Regions from separate parts of the Agromyces badenianii genome, predicted to be linked through region 2. Evidence: predicted binding sites of a transcription regulator. Region 2 holds the regulator's gene; the other holds the start of a gene.
The links. Region 2 encodes LexA, which represses DNA repair genes until DNA is damaged. Its sites were predicted from a motif close to TCGAACANNTGTTCGA; they were not measured.
Positions count from the first base shown of each region.

Region 1 (10,115 bases), 470 kb from region 2:
CTTCGGAGCCGTGCGCGACTACCTGCGCAGCGTCGTCGAGCAGGCCAAGATCGACGGATACACCGAGACGATCTTCGGCCGGCGGCGTCCGTTCCCAGACCTCAACAGCCCGAACCGGGTGCACCGCGAGAACGCCGAGCGCGCGGCACTGAACTCGCCCATCCAGGGCTCGGCCGCCGACATCATCAAGATCGCGATGTCGCGGGTCGAGGTCGATCTCGCCGAGCGCGGACTCGGCAGTCGCATGCTGCTGACCGTGCACGACGAGCTCATCTTCGAGGTCGCCGAGGGTGAGTCCGAGGTGCTCGAAGAGGTCGTGCGCGACCGCATGGCGCACGCCGCCGAGCTCCTCGTGCCGCTCGACGTGCAGATCGGGCGCGGCGCCAACTGGGAAGACGCGGCGCACTAGGCTCGCTGCATGGCATCGAGTGAGCGCACCCCGACCGACGTCGATCGCATCGCAGAGGGGTGGGTCGACACGCTCGTCGAGCTGAACCCAGGGGTGGGCACCTACATCGGGCGCACGACGCACGACGACCGCCTCGCCGACTACTCGCCCGCAGGTCACGAGCGCAGCATCTCCGCCACCCGCGAGACGCTCACCGCACTTCGCTCGGCGACGCCCGTCGACGATGTCGACCGCATCACCGTCGCCGACCTCGGCAGCGAGCTCGAACTCGAGCTCGAGCGGCACGACGCCGGCCTGCACCTGCGTGACCTGAACGTCATCGCGAGCCCCGCGCAAGACATCCGAGAGGTGTTCGACCTCATGCCCACCGACGCGCCCGAGGAGTGGGAGCGCATCGCGACTCGCCTCGAGGCGGTGTCGTCAGCCGTCGACGGCTACGTCGAAACGCTGCGTGCGGGCATCGGGCAGGGCATCGTTCCCGCGGTCCGCCAGGTGCGAGCGGTGGCCGCGCAGGCTCGGCGCATCGCGAAGCCCGACGGCTTCTTCGCGACGTTCGCCGGCTCTGCACGGGCGGGCGAAGCCGAACTCCCCGGCTCGCTGACACGCCACCTCGGCGCTGGCGCGGGCGCTGCGGCGTCCGCCTACGGGCGTCTCGCCGAGTTCCTCGAAACCGAACTCCAGCCGGTCGCCGGCGAGCACGACGGGGTCGGTCGCGAGATCTACGCCCTGCAATCGCGTCACTTCCTCGGTGCCGAGATCGACCTCGACGAGACCTACGAGTGGGGCATCGAGGAACTCGCCCGCATGGTCGCCGAGCAGGAGTCGATCGCGAACGAGATCCTGCCCGGGGCATCCGTCGCCGAGGCCATCGCCTTCCTCGACGACGACCCGTCTCGCAAGCTGCACGGCACCGATGCGCTGCAGCGCTGGATGCAGGAGACGAGCGACCGGGCGGTCGCCGAGCTCGCCGGCACCCAGTTCGACATCCCGGCCGAGATCCGCACGCTCGAGTGCATGATCGCGCCGACGCAGGAGGGCGGCATCTACTACACGGGCCCGAGCGACGACTTCTCGCGCCCGGGTCGCATGTGGTGGTCGGTGCCCGAGGGCGTGACCGAGTTCGACACCTGGCGCGAGCTCACGACCGTGTACCACGAGGGCGTGCCGGGGCACCACCTGCAGATCGGCCAGGCCGTCGTGAACCGCGGCCAGCTGAACACGTGGCGACGACAGCTCGCCGGCACGTCCGGCCACGCCGAGGGCTGGGCGCTGTACGCCGAGCGGCTCATGCAGGGCCTCGGGTACCTCGACGACCCCGCCGACCGGCTCGGCATGCTCGACGGCCAGCGCATGCGCGCCGCCCGCGTCGTGCTCGACATCGGCGTGCACCTCGGCAAGCAGCGGCCCGACGGCGAGGGCGCCTGGACGGGCGAGTACGCCTTCGAGTTCCTCGGCCGGAACGTCAACATGAACGAGGGGTTCGTGCGCTTCGAGGTGAATCGCTACCTCGGCTGGCCCGGCCAGGCGCCGTCGTACAAGGTCGGCCAGCGCATGTGGGAGCAGCTGCGCGACGAGGTGGCGCGCCGTGAGGGCGCGGCGTTCGACATCCGCCAGTTCCACCGCCGGTCGCTCGCACTCGGCGGCGTGGGGCTCGACACGCTGCGCTCGGCGCTGCTCGCCTGACGCCTGAACTGGAGAAGGCGGAGCCGGTGCGAACGACGACGCAGGAGCAATGACGGGCCCGGTTGCTGCCGGGGGAGTGCTTCCGTTAGGATGGATCGTCACTCGTGTGACATCCCTGTCCGCATGCCCATCGCGGAACCAACACAACGCTCTACCGCGCGATGGGCTCGATTTTGTCCTTTACGGAGCATTCACTACATGACAACCGCAACGACCAAGGCACCCAAGCAGGTCGCGATCAACGACATCGGATCTGCTGACGATTTCCTCGCCGCGGTCGAGAAGACTTTGAAGTTCTTCAACGACGGCGACCTCATCGAGGGCACCGTCGTGAAGATCGACCGCGACGAGGTGCTCCTCGACGTCGGCTACAAGACCGAGGGCGTCATCCCCTCGCGTGAGCTTTCGATCAAGCACGATGTCGACCCCAGCGAGGTCGTCGGCGTCGGCGACACCGTCGAGGCCCTCGTCCTCCAGAAGGAAGACAAAGAAGGCCGCCTCATCCTGTCGAAGAAGCGGGCTCAGTACGAGCGTGCCTGGGGCGACGTGGAGAAGATCAAGGAAGCCGATGGCGTCGTGACCGGTTCGGTCATCGAGGTCGTCAAGGGCGGCCTGATCGTCGACATCGGCCTGCGCGGCTTCCTCCCGGCGTCGCTCATCGAGCTCCGCCGCGTGCGCGACCTCACGCCGTACCTCGGCCAGGAGATCGAGGCGAAGATCCTCGAGCTCGACAAGAACCGCAACAACGTCGTGCTCTCGCGCCGCGCGCTCCTCGAGCAGACGCAGTCCGAGTCGCGTTCGACGTTCCTCGCGAACCTCCACCCGGGCCAGATCCGCAAGGGCGTCATCTCGTCGATCGTCAACTTCGGTGCGTTCGTCGACCTCGGTGGCGTCGACGGTCTCGTCCACGTCTCCGAGCTCTCGTGGAAGCACATCGAGCACGCCAGCGAGGTCGTCGAGGTCGGCCAGGAGGTCACCGTCGAGGTGCTCTCCGTCGAGCTCGACCGCGAGCGCGTCTCGCTGTCGCTCAAGGCGACGCAGGAGGACCCGTGGCAGGTCTTCGCCCGTACCCACGCGATCGGTCAGGTCGCCCCGGGTAAGGTCACGAAGCTCGTTCCGTTCGGTGCGTTCGTTCGCGTCGCCGACGGCATCGAGGGCCTCGTCCACATCTCCGAGCTCTCCGGCAAGCACGTCGAGCTCGCAGAGCAGGTCGTGTCGGTCGGCGAAGAGGTCTTCGTCAAGGTCATCGACATCGACCTCGAGCGTCGCCGCATCTCGCTCTCGCTGAAGCAGGCGAACGAGGGCGTCGACCCCGAGGGCACCGAGTTCGACCCGGCGCTCTACGGCATGCTCACCGAGTACGACGAGCAGGGCAACTACAAGTACCCCGAGGGCTTCGACTCCGAGACCAACGAGTGGCGCGAGGGCTTCGAGGCCCAGCGCGAGAAGTGGGAGCAGGACTACGCTGCCGCCCAGGCTCGTTGGGAGGCCCACAAGAAGCAGGTCGCCGCGGCGAACGCTGCTGCTGTGGCCGACGACTCGTTCACCTCGAGCGCTGCATCGTTCTCGAGCGACTCGGCCGGCGCGGGCACCCTCGCCGACGACGCGTCGCTCGCGGCGCTGCGCGAGAAGCTCTCGAGCAACAACTAGTCGCGATCCGCGATACGGAAGGCCGGTCCCCTCGGGGGGCCGGCCTTCCGGCGTACACGGTGCCCTCGGTGGACGCCGCGCCCGGCGATCGCACGGCTAGAGTGGTGGGCGTGTATCTGATCGGCCTCACGGGCGGCATCGCCTCAGGAAAATCCACTGTCGCGCGCCGGCTCTACGAGCACGGCGCCGTGCACATCGATGCCGACCAGCTCGCTCGTCGTGTGGTCGAGCCTGGCACCCCGGCACTCGCGGCGGTCGTCGAGGAGTTCGGCCCCGACGTGCTTCGCCGTGACGGGTCGCTCGATCGTGCGAAGCTCGGCGAACACGTCTTCGGCAATCCGGTCGCCCTCGAGAAGCTGAACGCGATCGTGCACCCCGCGGTTCGCGAGCTCTCCAACCGGCTCATCGCGAAGGCCGAGCAAGACGACCCCGATGCTGTCGTGGTCTACGACGTGCCCCTGCTCATCGAGGCCGCCGTCGACCACCCCTTCGACCTGATCGTCGTGACCAACGCGCCGCGCCGCACCCAGGTCGAGCGCCTCGTCGAACTTCGCGGCCTCGAGCAGAACCAGGCCGAGGCGCGGGTCGATGCGCAGGTCGACAACACCGCCCGGCTCGCGATCGCCGACGTCGTGATCGACACCGACGGTTCGCTGGCCCATACGATGAGCCAGACCGACGCGCTCTGGCACCGCATCAACGAGGAGCGCCGCTCCCGGGCGTAGTGTCAGCGGGCGCTCGTAGACTGGAGCGCATGCAGGCCACCCGTTCCGTTCGGCCCTTCGAGGTCATCAGCGAGTACACTCCCAGCGGCGATCAGCCCGCGGCCATCGCCGAACTCGCGGGGCGTATCAATGCGGGTGAGACCGACGTCGTGCTGCTCGGCGCCACCGGCACCGGCAAGTCCGCGACGACCGCGTGGCTCATCGAACAGGTGCAGAGGCCGACGCTCGTGCTCGCGCACAACAAGACCCTCGCGGCCCAGCTCGCAAACGAGTTCCGCGAGCTCATGCCCAACAACGCCGTCGAGTACTTCGTGTCGTACTACGACTACTACCAGCCCGAGGCATACGTGCCGCAGACCGATACCTTCATCGAAAAAGACTCCTCGATCAATTCCGAGGTCGAGCGGCTGCGGCACTCGACCACCAACTCGTTGCTGAGCCGTCGCGACGTCGTCGTCGTGTCATCGGTCTCGTGCATCTACGGTCTCGGCACGCCAGAGGAGTACCTCGGCGCGATGATGCCGCTGCAGGTGGGGCAGCGCGTCGATCGCGACTGGCTCATCCGCAAGTTCGTCTCGATGCAGTACCAGCGCAACGACGTCGACTTCTCGCGCGGCAACTTCCGGGTGCGCGGCGACACCATCGAGATCATCCCCATCTACGAAGAGCTTGCGATCCGCATCGAGATGTTCGGCGATGAGATCGAAGCGCTCTACAGCCTGCACCCGCTGACGGGGCAGGTGGTCGCGAAGCTCGACTCGGTGCCGGTCTTCCCAGGGTCCCACTACGTGGCGAGCACCGAGGTGATGCAGCGCGCGATCGGCACCATCCGCATCGAACTCGAAGAGCGACTCGCCGAGCTCGAGCGAGAGGGCAAGCTGCTCGAGGCGCAGCGACTGCGAATGCGCACCACGTTCGACCTCGAGATGATGGAGCAGATCGGATTCTGCTCGGGCATCGAGAACTACTCGCGGCACATCGACGGCCGTCAGGCGGGCGAGGCGCCGCACTGCCTGCTCGACTACTTCGCCGACGATTTCCTCGTGGTCATCGACGAATCGCACGTGACGGTGCCGCAGATCGGTGCGATGTACGAGGGCGACTCCTCTCGCAAGCGCACGCTCGTCGAGCACGGGTTCCGCCTGCCCAGCGCACTCGACAACCGGCCGTTGAAGTGGGACGAGTTCAAGGCCCGTGTCGGGCAGACCGTGTACCTCTCGGCCACGCCCGGGCGCTACGAGATGGGCATCGCCGATGGCGTGGTGGAGCAGATCATCCGGCCCACCGGCCTCGTCGACCCGCACATCGTCGTGAAGCCCTCGAAGGGTCAGATCGACGACCTGCTCGAAGAGATCCGGGCCAGGGCCGAGCGTGACGAGCGAGTGCTCGTCACGACGCTCACGAAGAAGATGGCCGAAGAGCTCACCGACTTCCTCACCGAGGCCGGGGTGCGAGTGAGGTATCTCCACTCCGATGTCGACACGCTGCGTCGCGTCGAGCTGCTGACCGAACTCCGAGCCGGCGTCTACGACGTCCTCGTCGGAATCAACCTCCTCAGAGAAGGTCTCGACCTGCCCGAGGTGTCGCTCGTCGCGATCCTCGACGCCGACAAAGAGGGGTTCCTCCGGTCGTCGACCTCGCTCATCCAGACCATCGGCCGAGCCGCGCGAAACGTCTCCGGCGAGGTGCACATGTACGCCGACGTCCTCACCGACTCGATGAAATCGGCGATCGACGAGACGACGCGGCGCCGTGATCGCCAGATCGAGTACAACCGCGTCAACGGCATCGACCCGCAGCCGCTCCGCAAGCGCATCGCCGACATCACCGACGTGCTCGCGCGCGAAGAAGCAGATACGGCCGCGCTCCTCGCGGGCCGCGACGCGAAGAAGAAGACGTCAGTACCGAACCTCCGCCGCGAGGGCATCGCAGCGGCCGGTGCGAACGATCTCGAAGACCTCATCCGCGATCTCAACGACCAGATGCTGGTCGCGGCCGGCGAGCTCAAGTTCGAGCTCGCCGGGCGCCTGCGCGACGAGGTATCAGACCTGAAACGGGAGCTCCGGCAGATGGAGAAGGCTGGGCACCTCGGTTGAACGATCGGTATGCCGCTCGCCCGAAACGGCAGGTGAGTCGGCGGTTCCGCGTCGCAGGCTCAGCGCTGCTCGAGGCCGGGTTGCTTCGCTCGTTCGAACGTATGTTCGCTCAGAGCACGTGCAGTCGAGGCATCCATGTCGGTGGTGCTCTCTAAACTCGAAGGGTGCCAGTTTCACGTCTCGATGCCCATTCGCACCTGAGTGTTCGCGGTGCCCGCGTGCACAACCTGCAGAACGTCGACGTCGAGATTCCGCGCGACGCGATGGTCGTGTTCACGGGTCTGTCGGGCTCCGGCAAGTCATCGCTCGCCTTCGATACGATCTTCGCCGAGGGGCAGCGACGGTACGTCGAGTCGCTCTCGGCCTACGCCCGGCAGTTCCTCGGCCAGGTCGACCGACCCGACGTCGACTTCATCGAGGGGCTGAGCCCGGCGGTGTCGATCGACCAGAAGTCCACCAACCGCAACCCGCGCTCGACCGTCGGCACGATCACCGAGATCTACGACTACATGCGCCTGCTCTGGGCGCGCATCGGCGTGCCGCACTGCCCGGTGTGCGGCGAGCGCATCCAGCGCCAGACGGTGCAGCAGATCGCCGACCAGCTCATGGAGCTGCCCGAGGGCACTCGCTACCAAGTGGTGAGCCCGGTCGTGTCGAAGAAGAAGGGCGAGTTCGTCGACCTCTTCCGCGATCTCGCCGCGCAGGGGTACTCGCGGGCGGTCGTCGACGGCGACGTCATCCGGCTCGACGAACCGCCGAAGCTGAAGAAGCAGGTCAAGCACGACATCTCGGTCGTCATCGACCGGCTCGTCGCCGGCCCCGAACTGCTCGGGCGCCTCACCGACTCCCTCGAGACGGCGCTGCGCCTGACCGATGGGCTCGTGCAGGTCAACTATGTCGACGAGACCGGCCCGGCCGCGTGGGCGACCTTCTCCGAGAAGCTCTCGTGCCCGAACCAGCACCCGATCCAGCTCACCGAGATCGAGCCGCGAACCTTCTCGTTCAACGCGCCGTTCGGAGCCTGTCCCGAGTGCTCGGGCCTCGGCACCCGCATGTCGGTCGACGATTCGCTGCTGCTCGGCGATCAGAGTCTCAGCATCGCCGAAGGCGTGATCCTGCCGTGGACGTCGCAGGGCAAGAGCCTCTACAACTACTACGAGAAGCTCCTCGGCGGCCTCGCCCGCGACCTCGACTTCTCGCTCGACACCCCGTGGGAGGAGCTCGACGACGTCGCCCGACAGGCGGTGCTTCGCGGCGACAACTTCGAGGTCAAGGTGAAATGGCGCAACCGGTACGGCCGCGAGATGAGCTACACCTCGGGCTTCGAGGGCGTGGTGCCCTACATCGAGCGCCAGTACCTCCAGGCCGAGACCGATGTGCAGCGGGCCCGCTGGTCGGAGTACCTGCGCGAGGTGCCGTGCCCGGTCTGCGACGGCAAGCGGCTGAAGCCCGAGGTGCTCTCGGTGCTCATCCACGACGCGAGCATCGCCGATGTCGGGCTCCTGAGCCTCACCGACGCCCGCGCATTCATGGACCGGCTCGAACTGACCGATCGCGAGCAGGCGATCGCGGCGCAGGTGCTGCGAGAGATCAAGCTGCGCCTCGACTTCCTGATCCGCGTCGGCCTCAGCTATCTCGATCTGTCGCGGGCAGCGGCCACTCTCTCCGGGGGAGAAGCGCAGCGCATCCGACTCGCCACCCAGATCGGCTCGGGGCTCACCGGCGTGCTCTACGTGCTCGACGAGCCGAGCATCGGCCTGCACCAGCGCGACAATCGACGCCTCATCGACACGCTTATCGCGCTGCGCGATCTCGGCAACACCCTGATCGTCGTCGAGCACGACGAAGACACCATCCGCACCGCCGACTGGATCGTCGACATCGGCCCGGGCGCGGGGGTCAACGGCGGCACCGTCGTGCACTCCGGCAGCTATGCCGACCTCGTGAAGAACACGCGCTCCCTCACCGGCGACTATCTCTCGGGCCGCAAAGAGATCGCGATGCCCGAGCAGCGGCGCCGCATCGATCCCGAACGCACAATCGTCGTGCAGGGTGCAGAGGCCAACAACCTGCGCGGCGTCGACGTCGAGTTCCCCCTCGGCGTGCTGACCGCAGTGACCGGCGTCAGCGGGTCGGGCAAGTCGTCGCTCGTCAACGACATCCTCTATCGGGTGCTCGCGAACCGCCTCAACGGTGCGCGCAAGGTGCCGGGCAAGCATCGCCGGGTCACGGGACTCGATCAGCTCGACAAGGTCGTGCACGTCGACCAGGCGCCGATCGGGCGCACCCCCCGTTCGAATCCCGCCACGTACACGGGCGTCTTCGATCGCATCCGCAACCTCTTCTCCGAGACGACCGAGGCGAAGGCCCGCGGCTACCTGCCCGGTCGCTTCAGCTTCAACGTCAAGGGCGGGCGCTGCGAGGCATGCTCCGGCGACGGCACGATCAAGATCGAGATGAACTTCCTGCCCGACGTCTACGTCGCGTGCGAGGTCTGCGGCGGCCAGCGGTACAACCGCGAGACCCTGCAGGTGCACTACAAGGGCAAGAACATCGCCGAGGTGCTCGAGATGCCGATCAGCGAGGCGGCCGAGTTCTTCGAACCGATCTCGGCCATCCACCGGTACCTCAAGACACTCGTCGACGTCGGACTCGGCTACGTGCAGCTCGGCCAGAGCGCCACGACCCTGTCGGGTGGCGAGGCGCAGCGGGTGAAGCTCGCGACCGAGCTGCAACGGCGCTCGAACGGCCGCAGCGTCTACGTGCTCGACGAGCCCACGACCGGCCTGCACTTCGAAGACGTGCAGAAGCTGCTCAAGGTGCTCGGCAAGCTCGTCGACAAGGGCAACACGGTCATCGTGATCGAGCACAGCCTCGACGTCATCAAGTCGGCCGACTGGGTCATCGACCTCGGGCCCGAAGGCGGCTCGGGCGGCGGCCAGATCGTGGCGACGGGCACGCCCGAAGAGGTCGCCGCGGTGTCCGAGAGCCACACTGGGTACTTCCTGCGCGACATCCTCGACGCGGCGTCGACGCGCGCTGCGGTCGCCAGCTGAGGCGATGAGCACAGTTCTGTCGAGCACCGAGGGCGTCCCGTATCGCCCGAAGAAGGGCGAGATTCCCACCGCTCCGGGTGTCTACCGCTTCCGTGACGCTGATCGGCGTGTGCTCTACGTCGGCAAGGCGAAGAACCTGCGCGCGCGGCTGTCGAACTACTTCGCTCCGCTGCGCACACTGCACGAACGAACGCGCCGCATGGTCACCACGGCCGCTTCCGTCGAATGGACGGTCGTCGCCAACGAGGTCGAGGCGCTGCAGCTCGAGTTCACCTGGATCAACGAGTTCGATCCGCCGTTCAACGTGCAGTTCAAAGACGACAAGTCCTATCCGTACCTCGCCGTGACACTCGGCGACGAGGCGCCGCGAGCGGTCGTCACCCGCAATCGCAACATTCGCGGCGCTCGGTACTTCGGGCCGTACCCGAAGGTCTGGGCGGTCAACGAGACGCTCGAGATCCTGCTCAAGCTGTTCCCGATCCGCACCTGCAAAGAC
Region 1 covers NZ_CP028913.1:1,668,512-1,678,626, reverse strand. The annotation lists gene polA (DNA polymerase I) at 1-409, shown strand, start outside; gene DCE93_RS07975 (DUF885 domain-containing protein) at 419-2,092, shown strand; gene rpsA (30S ribosomal protein S1) at 2,291-3,742, shown strand; gene coaE (dephospho-CoA kinase) at 3,853-4,467, shown strand; gene uvrB (excinuclease ABC subunit UvrB) at 4,497-6,563, shown strand; gene uvrA (excinuclease ABC subunit UvrA) at 6,728-9,619, shown strand; gene uvrC (excinuclease ABC subunit UvrC) at 9,624-10,115, shown strand, end outside.
Region 1: a site for LexA is predicted at 6,657-6,672, ahead of uvrA (excinuclease ABC subunit UvrA). Genes of this name have one in related genera too.

Region 2 (10,115 bases):
GCCCATCGTGCGGCGAGACGCTGCAGGACCGCGTCGAGCTCGGCGCGCGTGAGACCCGCCACCAGGGAGAGCCGTACGACGAGTTCGGGGCCGGCGAGTCGGGCATCGGGGTCACCGGCGGTCAGCTCGACACCGAGGACGGCGAGTTCCGTCGCGATCGTGCGCTCGAACGCGTCGCGCACCTCGCTCGAGTCGAATGACGGATGCCACGGCTGCGACTGGGCGACGGCCCACACCGCTGGGCGGCGGAGCACGAACTCGGTCGGCGAACCGGGGTCGAGCACGACGAGGTCGGTGCCGTCGTCGGCGGCCGCGAGCGCGACCCGCACGCCGTCGGCCGGCACTGGCCGCGCGAGCGGGTTCCAGTGCGACATCGCCTCGACCGAGGCGAACACGGGCAGCACCTTGCGTCCGTCGGGACCCTGCACCGTGACGATCGAGAGGTCCTGGCTCTTGTCGACCGCGGGCCCGTGAGCGCCGGTCTCGGAACCCCCGTCACCGAGTTCGGCGAGCAGCGGGATCAGCAGCCGCGATCGGGCGAACTCGGCCACGACGGGCGCTTGCCCGCCTAGCCCGGCACGGAAGGCCGTCAGCGCAGCGACGAGCCCCTCGGGCGCGCGACCGTCGTCGGCCGCGTGCGTGTTGGGCTGGAACGAACGCCCGGCCCACGGTACGCCGGCCGAGTCGGCGGATGCCGCGGCATCCGTCGCCTCGGTCCCCGGCTGCGCACCGGGCTCACTGCGAGGCGACATCCAGCGCCTCGGCCAGTGTGAAGGCACCGGCGTAGAGCGCCTTGCCGACGATCGCGCCCTCGAGCCCGAGCGGAACGAGCTCGCGAAGGGCCACGATGTCGTCGAGGCTCGAGATGCCGCCCGATGCGACGACCGGCCGATGGGTACGGTCCATCACCTGGCGGAGCAGGTCGAGGTTCGGCCCCTGCAGCGTGCCGTCCTTCGTGACGTCGGTCACGACGTAACGGGCGGCGCCGGCCTCTTCGAGCCGGTCCATGACCTGCCAGAGGTCGCCGCCGTCCTGAGTCCAGCCGCGCGCGGCGAGCGTCGTGCCGCGCACGTCGAGGCCGACCGCGATCGCCTCGCCGTACTGCGCGATCACCGAAGCGGCCCATTCGGGATTCTCCAGCGCCGCGGTGCCGAGGTTGATGCGCTTGGCGCCGATGGCGAGGGCGTGCTCGAGCGACTCGTCATCACGGATGCCGCCCGAGAGTTCGACGTTGACCCCGCGCACCTGGCGGATCGCCTTCTTCAGGATGGCCGCGTTCGAGCCGCGACCGAACGCGGCGTCGAGGTCGACGAGGTGGATCCACTCGGCACCCTGATCGGCCCAATCGACCGCGGCATCCACGGGGTCGCCGTAGTTGGTCTCGGTGCCGGCCTCGCCCTTGGTCAGGCGCACCGCCTTGCCGCCGGCCACATCGACGGCCGGAAGCAGCACAAGGCGTGCGGTCTTGTTGAATTCGCTCATTCACTGTCCTCGTTATCGCGGTCGCGCCTGCGAGTCGGCACAGTCACAGCATCATAGTCCGGCCCGGTCGGAGCGGCGTGCACATGACGCCGTACGGCTCAGTGCAGCGTGCCGAGCCAGTTGGCGAGCAAGCGGATGCCGGCATCCGACGACTTCTCGGGATGGAACTGCGTCGCCGACAGCGGCCCGTTCTCGACCGCCGCCAGGAACCGGCCGCCGTGCTCGGCCCACGTCAGTGCGGGCTGCGGGAAGGGCGGCTGCACGTCGAGCAGCCACTCCTGCGCGGCGAAGGAATGCACGAAGTAGAACCGCTCGTCTTCGATGCCCGCGAAGAGGGCCGAGCCCTCGCCCGGCTCGACCGTGTTCCAGCCCATGTGCGGGAGCACCTCGGCCGGAAGTTCGGTGACCGTTCCCGGCCATTCGCCGAGGCCCTCGGTGTCGACGCCGCGCTCGACGCCCCGCTCGAACAGCACCTGCATGCCGACGCAGATGCCCAGCACCGGGCGCCCGCCGGCGAGTCGGCGGTCGATGATCTCTTCGCCCCGTACGGCGTGCAGCTGGTCCATGACCGCCTTGAACGCCCCGACTCCCGGAACCACGAGGCCGTCTGCCTCGAGCGCCGTGCTTCGGTCGGAGGTGACGGCGACCTCGGCGCCGGCGCGTTCGAGCGCCTTCGCGGCCGAGTGCACGTTGCCCGAGCCGTAGTCGAGCACGACGATGCGTCGGCTGCGGCTCACAACGCACCCTTGGTCGACGGCACGCCGGAGACGAGCGGGTCGTACGCCTTCGCCTGACGGAACGCACGGGCGAACGCCTTGAACTCTGCCTCGGCGATGTGGTGCGGGTCGCGGCCGCCGAGCACGGTGACGTGCACCGTGAGCGCGGCGTTGAACGAGATCGCCTCGAACACGTGTCGCACCATGGAGCCGGTGAAGTGACCGCCGATGAGGTGGTACTCGAAGCCGGCCGGTTCACCGCCGTGCACGAGGAACGGGCGCCCCGAGATGTCGACGACGGCCTGCGCGAGTGCCTCGTCGAGGGGCACGAGCGCGTCACCGTACCGCGAGATGCCGCGCTTGTCGCCGAGCGCCTGCCTGATCGCCTGGCCGAGCACGATGCCGACGTCTTCGACCGTGTGGTGCACGTCGATCTCGATGTCGCCCCGTGCCCGCACGGTGAGGTCGGTGAGCGAGTGCTTCGCGAACGCCGTGAGCAGGTGGTCGTAGAACGGCACCCTGGTCTCGATGTCGCTCGTGCCTGCGCCGTCGAGGTCGATCGAGAGGTCGATGCTGGATTCGCTCGTCTCGCGCTGGACCCTGGCGGTGCGCGGCGGCCTCGATTCGGTCATGAGGCCATCCTATTCGGGGCCGAAACGGCGATCGCCTCGAGGAAGGCGGTGGTTTCCGCCTCGGTGCCGGCCGTCACCCGCAGGTGCCCGGGGATGCCGATCTCCCTGATCAGGATGCCTCGCGCGAGCAGTTGCCCGAACACCGCGCCGGGGTCGTCGACCCCGCCGAACAGCACGAAGTTGGATCCGCTGCGGTAGGGGTGGAACCCGAGCCGCCCGAGCTCCGTCGAGATGCGCTCGCGCTGGGCGCGGATCTCGTCGACCATCGAGAGCATCTCGACGGAGTGCGCGAGGGCGCCGAGGGCGGCGGCCTGTGTGAGCGCCGAGAGGTGATAGGGAAGCCGAACGAGTCGGAGCGCGTCGATCGCGGCAGGATCGCCGGCGAGGTAGCCGACGCGTGCTCCTGCGAACGCGAAGGCCTTGCTCATCGTGCGAGACACGAGCAGGCGCGGGCGCCCGGCCAAGAGGGTCAGCGCACTCTGGCTGCCCGGGTCGGCGAACTCGAAATAGGCCTCGTCGACGACGACGATGCCGCGTGCCGCGTCGGCGACCGCCTCGATCGTCTCGAGTGAGAGCGGGGTGCCGGTCGGGTTGTTCGGCGCGCAGAGCAGCACGATGTCGGGGTCGTGCGCGCGCACCGCGGCGACGGCGGTGGCGGCGCTCAACTCGAACTCCTCGTCACGGCCCGCGGTGATCCACTCGGTGCCCGTGCCCGAGGCGAGCAGACCGTACATCGAGTACGTCGGGGCGAACCCGAGTGCCGTGCGGCCGGGGCCGCCGTAGGCCTGCAGGATGTGCTGCAGCACTTCATTGGAACCGTTCGCGGCCCAGATCTGCGCCGGGTCGAGACCGTGCCCGAGGTAGTCGGCGAGTGCGCGGCGCAGTTCGGTGAACTCCCGGTCGGGATAGCGATTGAGCGTCAGGATGGCCGCGGCGACCCGCGCGACCACGTCGTGCGCGACGTCCTCGGGAATCGGATGCGTGTTCTCGTTGACGTTGAGGGCGACCGGAACTGCCTGCTGCGGAGCCCCGTACGGGGTTCGCCCACGAAGGTCGTCGCGGATGGGGAGGTCTTCGAGACTCGTCACCGTTCCATGCTAACGAGGCTTGCGCGGGCGGCTCAGGCGACCGTCACGGTACGACCGGAAGCGCGAGGCGCTGCCCGGGCTCGACCACGGCGTCGTCGAGACCGTTGAGCCGCATGATCTCGTCGATGACGTCGCGCGCGTCTGCATTGGGATCGATCGACTCGGCGATCGCCCAGAGCGAGTCGCCCTCACCCACGGTGGTGTACTCGAAGGAGACGCCACTGGACTCGATGTCGGCAGCAGCGGTGCCGGCACCGAGGACCACCACGAACGCCCAGATCACGAGCGGAACCGCGGCCAGCCCGGTGAAGACGATGCGACCGCGCCGCGTCAGCCGAAGCCGGGTACGCGTCGCCGCCGAAGCCGGCTCCTGCCGTACCCCTGGGGCCTGGAATCCGGTCGTTGCGATCACTGCGCTCATGTCACACCTCCTGTAGGAGTCGCATCCGGCTCTCGGCCGGGAGAGCCGGATGCGAAACTCTGTTCCGAATATATCTTCGAATTTCGAACATTGCAAGGATGGAAGCCCGGGATATCGCGGAGCGAATTCCCGACACACTCGAACGAATGTTTGCCGCATGTTCGCGAGCCGGATACAGTTTCGAATGTCCGGAAGACAGTCGACCAGACACCACCGACATCCGGCCGCGCGACGGCCGCTACGAGGGGCGAAGACGTTGAGCACCGACATCGACGACGTGCAGGCGGCCAGGCGGCCACGCCGCCGCAAGAGTCTGAGCGCCAAGCAGATCGCGATCCTCGAGATGATCCAGCGTTCGGTCTCGAGCCGGGGCTACCCGCCGAGCATGCGCGAGATCGGCGACGCGGTCGGCCTCTCCTCGCTGTCCAGCGTCACCCACCAGCTCAATCAGCTCGAGCTCGCCGGGTACCTTCGGCGCGACCCCAACCGGCCCCGCGCCCTCGAGGTGCTCATCGAACTTCCGGGCGTCACCGACCGCACGGTCGGCTCGAGCGATCCCACTCCGGTGGGCGACGCGGCGATGGTGCCGCTCGTCGGCCGCATCGCGGCCGGCGTGCCGATCACCGCCGAGCAGCAGGTAGACGAGGTCTTCCCGCTCCCCCGCCAGCTCGTCGGCAAGGGCGAGCTCTTCATCCTGAAGGTCGTCGGCGAATCCATGATCGACGCCGCGATCTGCGACGGCGACTGGGTGGTCGTGCGATCGCAGCGCACCGCCGAGAACGGCGAGATCGTCGCGGCGATGCTCGATGGCGAGGCGACCGTCAAGGTCTTCCGTCAGCGCGACGGACACACGTGGCTGCTGCCTCGCAACAGCGCGTTCGAACCGATCGTCGGCGACCACGCCGAGGTGCTCGGCAAGGTCGTCGCCGTGCTGCGCACCGTCTGACCGGCTCCCGCCCTCGCGCCCACCGCTCGACTGCGACCGCCGGACGGGGACCGCCGGACGGGCGGCCGCCCGACGCTCCCCTATGAGGCTGAGCGCACGTATGAGGCTGAGCGCACGGCGACCGGCGCACGCTCGCTCGCAGCGGGCGCGAGATCGCGAAGCCAGCCGAGCACTGCGTCCATGAAGCCGGCGTGATCGTCACGGAACACGGTGTGGCCGGTGCCCCGCACCGTCGCGACCGTCATCCCCTGACCGCGCAGCTGCCGGGCGACGTTCGCCGTGATGAGCAGGCTCTTCTCGGCGAGCACCACGAGCGTCGGGGCGACGAGCCGCGCCGGCGGCACGAGCGGCCGGGTATCGGAGAAGCCGAGGATCGTGCGCTTGTCCCAATCGCGGAGCGTCGCGAGCTCGATGTCGACGTCGACCGCGCTCCACTTCGGGTTCATGCGCACGAGCGCCGAACGACGCGGGCGCGGCGCCATCGCGAAGAACGCCTTGAACGCCCACCCCCTGAGGCCCTTGGGGAACGAGAACGCCGGGTCGATGTAGATCGCAGCACGCGGCGCGAGACGATCGGCCACGAGGCTCGCGACGAGCCCGCCGAGCGAGTGGCCCATGACCACGTCGGGCGGGCTGTCGAGGAGCGGCGCGAGCGTCTCGACGACGTCGCTCGCCCATGCGGCCGGTGAGTACGCGGTCGCACGCGGACTGCGTCCGTGGCCGGCGAGGTCGACCGCGAGCACCCGGAAGCCCTGGCCCTCGAGCTCGGCGGTGACCCGATGCCACGCGCGCGAATCCGACATGATGCCGTGGATGAGGATCGCGGTTCGCGCGCCCCGGCCGGATTCGTGGACCGCGAGTTGCATGGCTCGACGGTACGTGGCGCGCCTGAGCATCACCCCGGCGCAAGCCGTGCGGATGCCGCGAGCCGCGGCATCCGCACGATGCTCACGACCCGGCGAGCGCCGGCGAGGTGAGGCCTGCGCGCACCGCGCGGGTCGCCTCGACGATGTGGCGGAGCGACTCCACGGTCTCGTCGTAGCCGCGCGTCTTCAGGCCGCAGTCGGGGTTCACCCAGAGCCGAGCCGCCGGGATCGCACCGGCAGCGCGCTCGAGCAGGGCCTGCACCTCGTCGACGCTCGGCACGCGCGGCGAGTGGATGTCGTAGACCCCCGGGCCGATGCCGTGATCGAACCCGCTCGTCTCGAGGTCGTCGACGACCTCCATGCGACTGCGGGCAGCCTCGATCGATGTGACGTCGGCATCGAGGTTCTTGATGGCGTCGATGACCACGCCGAACTCCGAGTAGCAGAGGTGCGTGTGCACCTGCGTCTCGGGCACCGCCCCGCCCGTCGCGAGCCGGAACGAGCCGACCGACCAGTCGAGGTACGCGGGCTGGTCGGCGAGCTTCAGCGGCAGCAGTTCGCGCAGGGCGGGCTCGTCGACCTGGATCACCCGGATGCCCGCGCCCTCGAGATCGGAGATCTCGTCGCGGAGCGCCAGCGCCACCTGGCGCGCGGTGTCGCCGAGCGGCTGGTCGTCGCGCACGAACGACCAGGCGAGGATCGTCACGGGACCGGTGAGCATGCCCTTCATCGGCTGCTCGGTGAGCGACTGGGCGTAGCTCGACCACTCGACCGTCATCGGCGCCGGCCGCGACACGTCGCCCCAGAGGATCGAGGGCCGCGTGCAGCGCGAGCCGTACGACTGCACCCACCCGTGCTTCGTGACGGCGAACCCGTCGAGCAGCTCGGCGAAGTACTGCACCATGTCGTTGCGCTCGGGCTCACCGTGCACGAGCACGTCGAGCCCGAGGTCCTCCTGCAGCCGCACGACCCGCTCGATCTCCTCGCGCATGAGCGCCGTGTACTCCTCGCTCGTGAGCGAGCCGCCGACGAGGCGGGCGCGGGCCCGACGGATCTCGCCGGTCTGCGGGAACGAGCCGATCGTGGTGGTCGGCAGTTCCGGCAGGCCGAGTGCGGCCTGCGCGGCCACGCGCTCGTCGTAGCTCACGCGGTCGAAGTCGCGCGCGGTGAGACCGGCGAGGCGCTCGCGCACCGCGGGCACCCGCACGCCGGGTGCACCGTCGCGGTCGGCGAGGGCAGCGGATGCCGCAGCGAGCTCGCCCTCGATCGACGCGCGCCCCTCGGTCAGGCCGCACCCGAGCACCGCCACCTGGCCGACCTTCTGGTCGGCGAACGCGAGCCACGTCACGAGCCGGGCGTCGAGCACATCCTCGTCGTCGACATCGTGCGGCACGTGCAGCAGCGAGGTGGAGGTGGAAACGGCAACCGAGGGCGAGAGGTGCTGCACGGCCTCGACTCGGTCGAAGGCTGCGGCGAGATCGCCGCGCCAGATGTTGTGGCCGTCGACGACCCCGGCGACCAGGGTCTTCGCGGCGAGCGACTCGGCGGTCGCGGGGTCGAGCACCTCGGGCAGCGCGCCGCGCACGAGGTCGAGCCCGATCGCCTCCACCGGAGTGGCCGCGAGGGCCGGCAGCGCATCGTCGAGCGAGCCGTACGGCGCGGCGACGAAGATCGCCGGGCGGCGCTCGAGCGCACCGAGCGCGTCATACGCCGCGGCGACCGATTCGAGCACGCGATCGCGGGGCACGTCGATGCTCTCGCTCACGAGCGCGGGCTCGTCGAGCTGCACCCACTCGGCGCCGGCCTCGGCGAGCCGCTCGAGCAGCGCAGCGTAGACGGGCACGAGATCGGCGAGCCGGTCGATCGGCTGGAAGTCCGACGGGGCACCGTCGGCGGCCTTCGCGAGGAGCAGGAAGGTCACGGGGCCGACGATGACGGGCCGGGTCACGAAGCCTGCGGCCTTCGCCTCGGCGAACTCGGCGAGGATCCGCTCGGCGTGCAGCGAGAAGGCGGTCTCGGGGCCGATCTCGGGCACGAGGTAGTGGTAGTTCGAGTCGAACCATTTGGTCATCTCGAGCGGAGCATCGTCGCCGACGCCGCGGGCGATCGTGAAGTACCCGGCGAGATCGAGCTCGCCCTGCTCGTCGACGAGTGCGGCGAAGCGCTCGGGCACGGCACCGACGGCGACCGCGGCATCGAGCACCTGGTCGTAGAACGAGAAGGTCTCGGGGATGGCCGAGTCCGTGCGCCCGAGCCCGAGCGACGCGAGACGCTCACGGGTGGCGGCGCGCAGCTCGGCGGCGGCCTGCTCGAGTTCGGCGGCCGTGATCGAGCCGGCCCAGAACGACTCGACGGCTCGCTTCAACTCGCGCCGGCGCCCGATGCGCGGGTAGCCGAGGATCGTCGCGATCGGGAAGGCGGGTGCGGGGGTGGTCATCGTGCGGTGTTCCTTTCGTCGGCGAGCCGGTCGGCGCGCAGCCCGAGCCGCTCGACGACGTCGAGCACGGCCTCATGGCGGTTGAAGGTGTAGAGGTGCAATCCCGGAGCGCCGCCCGCGATCACCTCGGTGGAGAGGCGGGTGGCGAAGGTGATGCCGAGCTCGGCCTGCGCCGAGGCATCCGGCTCGATCTCGAGGTCGATCGAGAGCTCGGCGGGCGGTTCGACGCCGGTCAGCTCGGTGAGCCGAGACAGTCGTGCAGGCGTCGTCACGGGCATGATGCCCGGCAGGATCGGGATCGTGACCCCGCCGGCGCGGGCACGATCGACGAAGCCGAGGTAGTCGTCGGCCCGCCAGAAGAGCTGGGTGATCGCGAGGTTCGCCCCGGCGATCTCCTTGGCGAGAAGGGTGTCGACGTCTTGCCCGACTCCGCGCGAACGCGGGTGCCCGGTGGGGAAGGCGGCGACGGCGACCCGTTCGGGGCGGGGCCGCTCCCTGATGCGCGATGCGCCGGGATTGCCCGGCACGCCGACCTGCTCGAACGGCTCGCGCTCCTCCTGCACCCGGTGGATGAGCTGCACGAGCTCGGCCGCACTGCCGAGGTCGCCGATGCCGGCGTCGGGATCGGCGTCTGCGGGCGGGTCGCCGCGGAGGGCGAGGAAACTCGTGATGCCGGCGTCGAGGAACTCCCGGACGAGCCGGTTCGCCTCGGCGTGCGACGAGCCGACGCACGTGAGATGCGCCATCGCTTCGACGTGCGTGTGCTCGAGCATGTACCGCAGCACCGTCAGGGAGCGCGCTCGCGAACTGCCGCCGGCACCGAAGGTAACGGAGATGAATGCCGGATCGACCTCGGCGAGCCGGTCGATGGTGCGGCCGAGGGCCAGGGCCGCGGCGTCGGTGCGCGGCGGGAAGAGCTCGAACGACAGCGGCAGCCCGGAACGACAGTCGGCGCCCGATGCGTCGGATGCGGTCGGTGCCATGGTGCTCCTGCGTGGCGGCGGCGACGGAAGAGCGCGGCAGGCCGCGTCCCCCGGCCGGAACGGCGGGTGGGTCTCGCGGGCGGGTGCCGGGCTCGGCGGTCGCTCCACGTGATCGGCATCGGGCCGATCACAGATCGATCAGGAGCGACGATACGCCGCACGGGCGGCCGCCGCGCGTCTGTGACGCACAGTGACGCGGCCGCCGAGGCATCCGTCGGCCGCGCCGATCAGGTCAGGCGCTGGCCGCTGCCGCCGCGAACTCCTCGAGCTGGCCCGCGAGTTCGGGTGAGGCGAGCGCGCGCACGCGGGTGCCGTCTTCGTCGTACTCGATCGAGAGCACTCGACCGGTCTCGTGCAGCGTCGAGACGACGTCGCCCCGGTCGTAGGGCACGAGCAGGTCGATCTCGACGGCCGGGTCGGGCAGCATGCGTGCGATCGCCTCGAGCACCTCGGGGATGCCTTCGCCCGTGCGTGCCGAGGCGAAGATCGCGCCGGGCTCGAGACCGCGGAGCACGAGGCGTTCCTCGGGCGTCACGAGGTCGGC
Region 2 covers NZ_CP028913.1:1,196,425-1,206,539, reverse strand. The annotation lists gene DCE93_RS05775 (SseB family protein) at 1-752, opposite strand, end outside; gene priA (bifunctional 1-(5-phosphoribosyl)-5-((5-phosphoribosylamino)methylideneamino)imidazole-4-carboxamide isomerase/phosphoribosylanthranilate isomerase PriA) at 736-1,482, opposite strand; gene hisH (imidazole glycerol phosphate synthase subunit HisH) at 1,581-2,219, opposite strand; gene hisB (imidazoleglycerol-phosphate dehydratase HisB) at 2,216-2,830, opposite strand; gene DCE93_RS05755 (histidinol-phosphate transaminase) at 2,827-3,918, opposite strand; gene DCE93_RS05750 (LysM peptidoglycan-binding domain-containing protein) at 3,962-4,339, opposite strand; gene lexA (transcriptional repressor LexA) at 4,608-5,285, shown strand; gene DCE93_RS05740 (alpha/beta fold hydrolase) at 5,366-6,151, opposite strand; gene metE (5-methyltetrahydropteroyltriglutamate--homocysteine S-methyltransferase) at 6,234-8,588, opposite strand; gene DCE93_RS05730 (methylenetetrahydrofolate reductase) at 8,585-9,571, opposite strand; gene hflX (GTPase HflX) at 9,804-10,115, opposite strand, start outside.